3 regions of the Nocardia sp. NBC_00881 genome follow, and region 3 is predicted to be linked to each of the others. Evidence: riboswitches for the same ligand, from Rfam matches in the RefSeq annotation. Region 3 holds a riboswitch; each other region holds the start of a gene.
What was found. Region 3 has a riboswitch for cobalamin ahead of OH799_RS26650 (CbtB-domain containing protein). Riboswitches for the same ligand answer to the same signal wherever they lie in the genome.
Positions count from the first base shown of each region.

Region 1: linked by a shared signal. The riboswitch ahead of cobN (cobaltochelatase subunit CobN) and the one ahead of OH799_RS26650 (CbtB-domain containing protein) in region 3 are both predicted to bind cobalamin.
Region 2: linked by a shared signal. The riboswitch ahead of metE (5-methyltetrahydropteroyltriglutamate--homocysteine S-methyltransferase) and the one ahead of OH799_RS26650 (CbtB-domain containing protein) in region 3 are both predicted to bind cobalamin.

Region 1 covers NZ_CP108798.1:2,441,603-2,444,872, reverse strand. The annotation lists gene cobG (precorrin-3B synthase) at 1-990, opposite strand, end outside; gene OH799_RS09395 (nuclear transport factor 2 family protein) at 1,144-1,584, shown strand; cobalamin riboswitch at 1,658-1,779, shown strand; gene cobN (cobaltochelatase subunit CobN) at 1,813-3,270, shown strand, end outside.
Region 2 covers NZ_CP108798.1:3,611,091-3,614,360, reverse strand. The annotation lists gene metE (5-methyltetrahydropteroyltriglutamate--homocysteine S-methyltransferase) at 1-1,395, opposite strand, end outside; cobalamin riboswitch at 1,537-1,725, opposite strand; gene OH799_RS15030 (pyruvate carboxylase) at 2,120-3,270, shown strand, end outside.
Region 3 covers NZ_CP108798.1:6,188,644-6,191,913, reverse strand. The annotation lists gene OH799_RS26660 (alpha/beta fold hydrolase) at 11-757, opposite strand; gene mhuD (mycobilin-forming heme oxygenase MhuD) at 817-1,131, shown strand; cobalamin riboswitch at 1,211-1,366, shown strand; gene OH799_RS26650 (CbtB-domain containing protein) at 1,396-1,590, shown strand; gene OH799_RS26645 (CbtA family protein) at 1,581-2,363, shown strand; gene OH799_RS26640 (hypothetical protein) at 2,400-2,978, shown strand; gene OH799_RS26635 (OsmC family peroxiredoxin) at 2,953-3,270, opposite strand, start outside.

The sequences.
Region 1 (3,270 bases), 3.7 Mb from region 3:
GGCCCGGACATCGGTGTGCGACTTCGCGCAACCGGGCCGTCCCGCGCATGCGCTGACCAGTAGCCAGGGGGAATCGGCGTCGAAGATCAGGCCCATCGGCGCGAGCACGCGCACCACCTGTTCGGCGGCCCATTCCTCCAGGTCGGTGACGACCAGGCTGCGCCACGGCGTGACGAAGACCGTTCGTTCGACGGCGGCGAGGAATTCGGCGGTGCGGGCGGGCAGGGAGCCGAGGCGCACGCCGGCGCCGAGACCGACCAATCCGTCGTCCTGCTCCAGCCAACCGATCGGAATATCCTGGCCCGCAGCGAATTCGATTCGATCGGGCCTGGGTGAGAGACCCAGGAGATCGGCTAGGCGTTCAGCGCCGCGCTCGAGGTCGCGCAACCGCCACCGGCCTGGGTCGTCGCCGCGCAGCTCCAGGAAGCCGTGCGCGGCGGCGAGCATGACGTCGACCGCGTCGTCGGCGGTGATCCGGATGCCGCTGTCGCCTCCGGCCAGTAGCAGCGCGAAGTCGTCCGTGGCGACGGCATGCACACCGATGTCGGCGCCGAGTCCGCTGACATCGCCTCGACCGTCGTCGAGTGAGAACAGCACCCTGCCCGGCAGGTCGGCCAGACGCGGCGCGGCGAGCAGCCCGGCATCCAGTGCGGGTACCAGCGCGTGCACGTTCGTCAGTCCGCCGATCCGTCCGGACAGTGGAGAGGCAACGATATTGCGCACCCGCTCGTGGGTGCGGCTCGGCAGCAGACCCGCGCCGGCCAGCCGTTCCGTCAGTGCCGTGGCGTCGTATATCCGGCGCAGTTGGACGTTGCCGCGCGCGGTGAGCTCGATATTCCCGTCCCCGAGGTCGCGCGCAGCCTCGGCGAGCACCTGCCACTGCGCGGGCTCCACCCGCCCGCCGGGCACCCGAATCCGCGCCAGCGGCCCGTCGGCCGCCTCGTGCAGCCGCAGCACGCCGGGACAGGAATCAGCAACATGTCGCGCCATAGCCTCCTCAGCCTACGGACACCGCCAGGCGGAGGGCCCGCGCCGGCCCGGTGTATCCGCTGGCTCACCGCGACAGGGATGCCACCCGATGTGGAGTGGATCGTCGGCGGCGGGCGTCCGGTTCAGCGGTGTGTGGTCGTTTAGGGTGGGCGGATGTCTGAAATCGCTACGGTGGCGGACCGGCTCGATATCGTTGAGGTGATCACAAAGTTGTTCGTGTACACCGACCAGCGTCGGTGGGAGGGGTTGCTGGGGGAGGTTTTCACGTCCACGGTGGATTTCGACGGCGGGTTCGGCGGGCCGGTCGGGGATCGGGCCGCGGCCGACATCGTCGAGGACTGGCGGACTGGGCTCGCCGAGCTGGACGAGGTGCACCACCAGTCCGGTAATCACCTGATCGATCTTCGGGGTGACGTCGCGATCGCGCACGCCGACGCGATCGCTGTCCACGTGAAGAACTCGGCGGCCAACGGCAAGACCCGCACGTTTGTCGGCAGCTATTCGCTGGGCACCGTGCGCACCGCGGATGGATGGCGGATCGACCGGTTCCACTATTATCTGAAGGTCGTCGACGGGAACGGCGACTTGACCTAGTCGGATAGTGGACAACTTTTCGGCCACCCGCGCCGCGGAGCCTTGCCGCCGTCCCCGAGCAGGACACACGGGAAAGCCGGACTCGGGCGGCGGGTAGCATTTGCTTGCTCGGCGGACGACGAGGAAACCGGTGGAAATCCGGTGCGGTCGCGCCACTGTGAAAGCCAGACCCTCTCCGGCGAGCAGCGAACCCCCGATGGGCGCGTCACCCGAGGAAGGCTGCCACCCGTGTTTTTGTTGCTGTCCACATCCGACACCGATCTGCTGAGTGCCCGCGCCAGCGGCGCCGACTACCGGTGGGGCAACCCTGCTCGCCTGCTGGTCGACGATCTGCCCGGCCTGCTCGACGGCGTCGATCTGGTGATCGTGCGCATCCTCGGTGGCAAGCGGGCGTGGGAGGAGGGGCTGGCTGCACTGCGTGCCAGCGGCGTTCCGATGGTGGCGCTCGGCGGCGAGATCGCTCCGGACGCCGAGCTGATGGAGTGCTCGACCGTGCCGGGCGGTGTCGCGGCGGGCTCGCACAACTACCTCGCCGCCGGCGGCCCGGGCAACCTGCGTCAGCTGCACAACTTCCTGTCCGACACTGTGCTGCTCACCGGGCACGGCTTCGAGCCGCCGGTCCAGCTGCCCAGCTGGGGTGAACTGGACCGTGCCGCGGCGCCGGTCGACGGGCCCACGGTCGCGGTGATCTATTACCGCGCACAGCATCTCGCGGGCAACACCGCCTATATCGACGCCCTGTGCACCGCGCTCGAAAACGCGGGAACGCGCCCGCTGCCGCTATACTGCGCGTCGCTGCGTACTGCTGAGCCGGAACTCCTCGCCACCCTGCGGCAGGCCGACGCCCTGGTGGTCACAGTGCTGGCCGCGGGAGGAAGCAAACCCGCCACCGCCTCCGCCGGCGGCGAGGACGAGGCGTGGGACGTCGGCGCGCTCGCCGATCTGGATGTGCCCATCCTGCAGGGACTCTGTCTGACCAGCGGCCGCGCCCAGTGGGAGGCGAGCGACGACGGCCTGTCGCCACTGGACGTCGCCACACAGGTCGCCGTGCCGGAGTTCGACGGCCGGATCATCACGGTCCCGTTCTCGTTCAAAGAGTTCGATGCCGACGGCCTGTCGACCTACGTTCCCGACCCCGAACGTGCGGCTCGCGTCGCGGGTATCGCGACGCGCTACGCCCGCCTGCGCTACATTCCCGCCGCACGCAAGCGCGTCGCCGTCATGATGTCGGCCTACCCGACCAAGCATGCCCGCATCGGCAATGCCGTCGGCTTGGACACCCCGGCGAGCGCGATCCGGCTGCTCACTGAAATGCGTGCCGCCGGATACGATCTCGGCGATTCCGGCGAGGTCCCAGGCCTGGACGAACGCGACGGAGACACCCTCATCCACGCCCTCATCGCGGCGGGCGGACAGGATCCGGACTGGCTGACCTCCGAACAGCTGGAGGGCAATCCGATCCGCATCGGCGCGGCCACCTATGCCGCATGGTTCGACACGCTGCCCGAGGATCTGCGTGAAGCCGTCGTCGAGGCGTGGGGCCCGCCGCCGGGCGCGCTCTACGTCGACCGCTCGTCCGACCCGAATGGCGAGATCGTGATCGCGGCACTGCGTTTCGGCAACGTCGTGCTGATGGTGCAGCCGCCGCGCGGCTTCGGCGCGAATCCGGTCGCCATCTACCACGAC
Region 2 (3,270 bases), 2.6 Mb from region 3:
GCCCTTGCGCAGCGCGGCCCGCGCCAACCGGATCGCGGAGGTCTGCGGGTACGAACCAATCGTCGTGGTCGGTAGTGCGGGCAGCCGCAAACGATCCCGCTGCAGTTCGCGCCGCTGCTCGGCGGGCGCGCGCCGGACGGCGTCCGGTCCGAGCGCGGCCAGCCGGGCCCGCACCCGCGGATCGTTCAGCCGGGGATCCGACCGCCGAGATTCGAGCGCCGAACGAGTCGTCGTCAATTCGGCGCCGATCGCCTCGGCGCCCTCGCTCAGCCCGGTCGCGAGCAGACGCACCTCCGCCACCTTCTCCGCGCCGAAGGCCAGCCACGACCGCAGCCGCTCGTCCAGCCGCGTCTCCGTGGCCAGCGTGTACGGCACGTGCAGCAGCGAGCACGAGCTCGAAACAGCCACGTGCGCTGCGGAACCCAGCAAAGTTCCGAGGGTCGCCAGGCCGTGGTCGAGATCGGTGCGCCATACATTGCGACCGTCCACGACACCCGCCACCACCAGCTTGCGCGCCAGAGCAGGCACCGCAGCCACCTCCGAAACCTCGGTGCCGGAGGTGAAGTCGATCGCGACACCCTCGATATCGGTGTCCGCCAGTACGGTGAGCGCGGCATCAGGGTGCCCGAAATAGGTCGCGACGAGGATCGCGGGACGATCGGTCGCGGCGGACAGATCCTCGTAGGTGACGCGCACCAGAGCGATCTCGTCCGCGGTGAGATCGGTAACAAGCGCCGGTTCGTCGATTTGCACCCACTCCGCACCCGCGGTGGCCAGCCGCCGCAGCAGCTCGCGATACAGCGGAAGCAGCTCGATCAGCCGAGCCAGTGGCGCACTGCCCGTCGCTTTCGCCAGCCTCGAGAAGGTGACCGGGCCGATCACCACCGGTCGCGCGGGCACGCCCAGCGCGAGCGCCTCCCGCAGTTCCTCCAGCAGCTTCTCGGGGTGCAGCGAGAACTGGGTTTCCGGGCCGATTTCCGGCACCAGATAGTGGTAGTTGGTGTCGAACCACTTGGTCATCTCCAGTGGCTCGACCGTGTCGGTGCCGCGCGCGGCGGCGAAGTATCGATCCAGGGGATCGGTGATCTCGGCGACCCGAGGTGGCAACGCGCCGAGCAGGACAGCTGTATCGAGCATCTGGTCGTAGTAGGAGAAGGTGCCGATCGGGATCGAGTCGAGGCCGGCGGCCAGCAATTCGGTGAGCTGGGCGTGCCGGAGGTCGCGCGCGACGGCGTGCAACTCCTCGGCGCCGATCCTGCCCGCCCAGTAGGCTTCGGTCGCCCGCTTGAGCTCGCGCCGCGGCCCCACCCGAGGTAGCCCGAGAACCGTCGCGGTGAACGGCTTCTGATGTGAAACAGTCACGATGTTTCTCCATTGCTGAGGTCGAAAAGCCATCGCCATACGGGTAGCCGGAGAACCAGTGACATGCCGGAGATGTACCCGGCTGAGGGAGCCCGACACGTCCGCGCTGGTGGTCCGCACGCCCAAATCCACGAGGCGGTGGCCGCCGGGTACGGCGTACCCGGCACGGCTGGCAGGTCTTCGGACTCGCGGGCACCGGCCGGGCGGTCCCGGCCGGTGCCGGGTCTCGCCTGATGGCCGACCTACTGGCCGTCGCTTCCCAAGTCGCGGAACCTTCCGGCTCGGTGAACTCAGTGCCTGGTGACGGCGGTCGTTCCTGCATACCGCTGCGGGACAGTCCCGGATTCCCACCGGGTTCCCTCTCGCCCCCCGTGGCGTCTCCGCACGAGTGGGCTCGACCCATTGCGCGACGTCGGGGCTCCGTCTCGTCGTGCGCCGGTGAACCAGCTGCACTCCCAGCATAGGACGGGCGGCGTCGCGGCTGCTCGACCGGCTCGGAAACCCACGTGGATCCCCGCCGATCGAAATCAGGTGTTCCCTGTGCAGGCGCTGCGTAGAGCAGGTTTCCGGCTGTTCAGGGCGGAGCCGGAAAAGTTTCGGTCGCCAGTCGCGGGAGTCGGTAAGTGATCAGTTTCGGGCTGGGAACGTGTCGCCCTGGTGAACGCGACTTCGCAACGATGCCAGCCGTCGTTGCGAAGAGTCCTGCGAAAGGGACTTCCGTGTCGGTGCGATGGGCGGTGCCGGGTACCTTAAGCCAATGTTCTCGAAAGTCTTGGTTGCAAACCGTGGCGAGATCGCCATCCGGGCCTTCCGCGCGGCTTACGAACTCGGCATCGGGACGGTGGCCGTGTTCCCCTACGAGGACCGCAATTCGGTTCACCGGCTGAAGGCGGCGGAGTCGTATCAGATCGGCGAGGCGGGCCACCCGGTGCGGGCCTACCTTTCCATCGACGCGATCATCGAGGCGGCCAAGTCGGCGGGTGCGGACGCGGTCTACCCGGGGTACGGCTTCCTTTCGGAGAACCCGGACCTGGCGGCAGCCTGCGCCCGCGAGGGCATCACCTTCATCGGCCCCTCCGCCGAGGTGCTCGAACTCGCGGGTCACAAGGCGCGCGCGATCGAAGCCGCCAAGGCGGCCGGTCTGCCGGTGCTGCGCTCCAGCGCACCGTCGGCGGACGTGGATGAGCTGGTCGCCGCGTCCCGGCAGCTCGAGTACCCGATCTTCGTCAAGGCCGTCGCGGGCGGCGGCGGTCGTGGCATGCGGCGGGTCGCCGATGCCACGCACCTGCGCGAATCGATCGAGGCGGCCTCGCGCGAGGCCGAGTCGGCGTTCGGTGATCCCACCGTGTTTCTGGAACAGGCGGTGGTGAACCCGCGCCACATCGAAGTGCAGATCCTGGCCGACCAGCACGGCAACGTGATGCACCTGTTCGAGCGGGATTGCTCGGTGCAGCGCCGCCACCAGAAGGTGATCGAACTCGCGCCCGCCCCGAACCTGGATCCCGCACTGCGCGCACGTATCTGCGCCGACGCGGTGGCCTTCGCGCGACAGATCGGCTACAGCTGTGCGGGCACCGTCGAATTCCTGCTCGACGAGCGCGGCAACCACGTCTTCATCGAGATGAACCCGCGAATCCAGGTCGAGCACACGGTGACCGAGGAGATCACCGACGTCGACCTGGTGCAGTCGCAGCTGCGGATCGCGGCGGGTGAGACACTCGAGCAACTGGGCCTGAGCCAGGACTCGGTCACGATCCGCGGCGCCGCGCTGCAGTGCCGGATCACCACCGAGGACCCGGCCAACGGATTCCGCCCCGACACCGGGCGCATCACCGCCTACCGGACGCCAGGCGGCGCGGGCATCCGGCTCGACGGCGGTGCGAACCTGGGCGCGGAGATCGGCGCCTA
Region 3 (3,270 bases):
CGGCCGAGGCCTAGCCACCGAGTACGCGATGTAGGAAGCGCTCGACCTCCGCCCGGTAACGCCCCGGCTGGTCATCGTGCACAAGATGTCCTGCGTCCGGAACCACCACATAGTCGGCGTCTGGATGAACGGCAGCCATTTGCCGCATCTGTCCCGGTGGAGTGATGGTGTTCGCGCCCTCGAGCAACAGGGCGGGAACCCGGACGGCGCGCCATTGCTCCCAGAAGTCGCGGGCCCCCCACTCCTCGGCGATGTCGCGGAAGGTGGCGACCGAGCCGTGCAGCCGGTATCCGTCCGGCCCGTACTCGAACGAATTCAGGAAATACCGCCCCGCCACCGGCCCGAAAAACGACAGCACCGCATCGGCGTCGGGAAACGGCTGCGGCCATGCTTCGATCATCGCGGCCCAGTTCGCCGCGGTGCGGCCGGTGAAATCCGGTGCGATGTCCTCGATCACCAGCGCCCGCACCCGCTCGGGGTATGTCGCGGCGAACACCCAGCCGTGCAGCGCGCCCATCGAATGCCCGATCAGCACCATCGGGTCGATGATCTCGGCCGTGTTCGCTGCCAGGTCCGCCACGAATGCCTCGGTGGTCAGCTCCTCGGGCGCGGGCCTGCCGTGCCCGGCGGCGTCGAGGGTGTAGACATGGCCGTATTCCCGCAGCCAGTCCAGCTGGTGGCGCCAGGTGCGCGCGCTGCCCATCAGCCCGTGCAGCAGCAGGATCGGCACGCCTGCTCCGCCTTCGTCGTGCAACATCGGTTCGACAATACGAGGCACCGAGCAACCGCTCGGCGGCAGCGGCTAGCTTGGATCACATGGCTGTTGTGAAGATCAACGCGATCGAGGTTCCCGAGGGCGCGGGCCCCGAGCTGGAGAAGCGGTTCGCCCATCGTGCGCACGCGGTCGAAGGATCGCCCGGTTTCCTCGGATTCCAGCTGCTGCGCCCAGTCGCTGGTGACAACCGATATTTCGTTGTCACCCAGTGGGATTCGGAGGAATCCTTTGCGGCATGGCGGGACGGGCCCGCGCGCGAGGCGCACGCGGGTGAGCGCCAGAAGCCGGTCTCGACGGGCGCCTCGCTGCTGGAGTTCGAGGTCGTGCTGGACGTGGCCGCGAAGCCTTCGAACTGACCCGAATGCCTACCGCCGGGCAGGTTCGCCCTGCCCGGCGACTCGCCCGACGTCGTGGTACCGCCGTGCCGATTGGTGTTGACGCCGGGCGCCTCCGAGTGCCACAGTTCGAAGGACAAACGCGAGGGTGATGCGGTAATTCCGGTGTGATTCCGGAGCGGTCGCGCCACTGTGTTCCACGCACCGAGCCCCGGTGCCGGAAAGCCAGACACCGGCACCGTCGCGTCACCACCCAACGGGACGCGTATCCCAAGGAGGACTCGAATGGCCATCGCGCATTCACCCAGCCGGGCAACCGACTCCCTGGCCACCGTGCTGGTCACGGTTGGTGTCGTACTTCTCGCACTACTCACGCTGTACCTGGTCGGTTTCGACCAGGGCGTCATCTCGCGCAGCGGGATGTACCTGCACGAGCTGATGCATGACGGACGCCACCTGCTGGGGCTTCCGTGCCACTGATCGGTTCGCTTCGGACCTTGTTGCTTCGCGGCCTGCTGGCCGGCCTCGTCGCCGGTCTGCTCGGCGCGACAGTCGGTTATGCCGTGGGCGAGCCCAAGGTGGACGCCGCGATCGCCATCGAAGAAGCCGACTCTGCCGCCGGACACACGCATGCCGAATCGACGGGCGGGCATTCGCACGGTGACGAGGACGAGCCACTGGTGAGCCGCAGCGGACAGAAAGCCGGACAGTTCCTCGCGCTCGGGCTCGCCGGGCTCGCGCTCGGTGCCATCTACGCCTCGGTCGCGCATGTCGCGCGTCGCTACACCACGCTGTCCGGGTCGAGGCTCGCGCTGGCGCTCGGCGTCGGCGGCTGGGCCGCGATCGTCGCGGTGCCGTTCTTCAAATACCCGGCCAATCCACCGGCGGTGGGAGATCCGGGCACCATCAACGAACGCACCCTGCTCTGGCTGGCGGCGGTGCTGCTCGGCATCGTGGCCGTCGGGGCAGCGGTGTCGGTGTTCAAGGTGCTGGGTGCACAACTGTCCACGTTCCGGTTGATCGGGGGCTTTGCCGCATTCGTCCTCGTGACGGTGCTCGGCTACCTCCTGCTGCCCGGTGTGAACGAGGTGAGCGCGGACTTCCCGGCCGCCCTACTGTGGCAGTTCCGGGTGGCGTCGCTGGCAGAGACAGCCACGCTGTGGGTCTGCCTGGCACTCGGGTTCGCGGCCCTCACCGAATTCGCTACACGCACTGATACCGCGGTACGAGACACCATCGCTACCGCGGGCTGATCCGCGTCCGGAATTCGCAAGGCAGTGTCGGTTCACATGACCGGCACTGCCTTCTCCGTCCGGCCCGCACGGGCGACCGCAACCCCACCCCGAGCTGTCCGCGTCGCGTTCGTCGGGCTCGCCGTCGCCTTGCTGGCGGGAGTCGCCGAGGCAATCGCGCGGGTCGCGTGGGCCTTCGATCGCGACGAGGCCGACATCGCGGACCTAGCGACCGGGTTCGGCCTGCGCATGGCGACCTACCTGCTGGTTCTGGCCGTCGCCATTCGGATGACGCATGGCGACCGCTGGGCCCGCCTCCTGCTCACTGTAGGCATCGGCGTGCTCGGCTTGGTCTCGCTGATCATCGAACCGCTGGCCGCGGTGCTGTCCGCCAACGAACTAGGCGACCTTTTCATCGACCTCACACCCGAATCGTTCCTGCTCGGTGCTTTCCGGGCAGTCCACATAGCTGGCGTCCTTGTCGCTATCCCGGCCCTCTACACCCGCCCCGCACGCCGCTACTTCCGGAAAGGGCGAGCCATCGCATCACCGCATGGCTCCCCGCACACCCTGCACGCAAGATGTGCGAAGAACCAAGCCGCGATGCGAACTACGCCAACGCCGCGTCGAGGGTGATGTGGTCGACGCCAGCGAGGGCCTTGCTGACGGGGCAGCCCGCCTTGGCGGCCTCAGCGGCGGCCTGGAAGGCGTCGGCGTCGATGCCGGAGACGCGACCGCGGACGGTCAACTTGATTCCGGTGATCCGGAAGCCGCCCGCCGGATCCGGTCCTAGGGTCACGTCGGCGGCGATGTCCAGGCTCTCCGGGGTGCCACCCGCGTTGCCGATCTGCGCCGAGAGGGCCATCGCGTAGCAGGAGGAGTGCGCGGCCGCGATCAGTTCCTCCGGGCTGGTCGTGCCGTTGGCGTC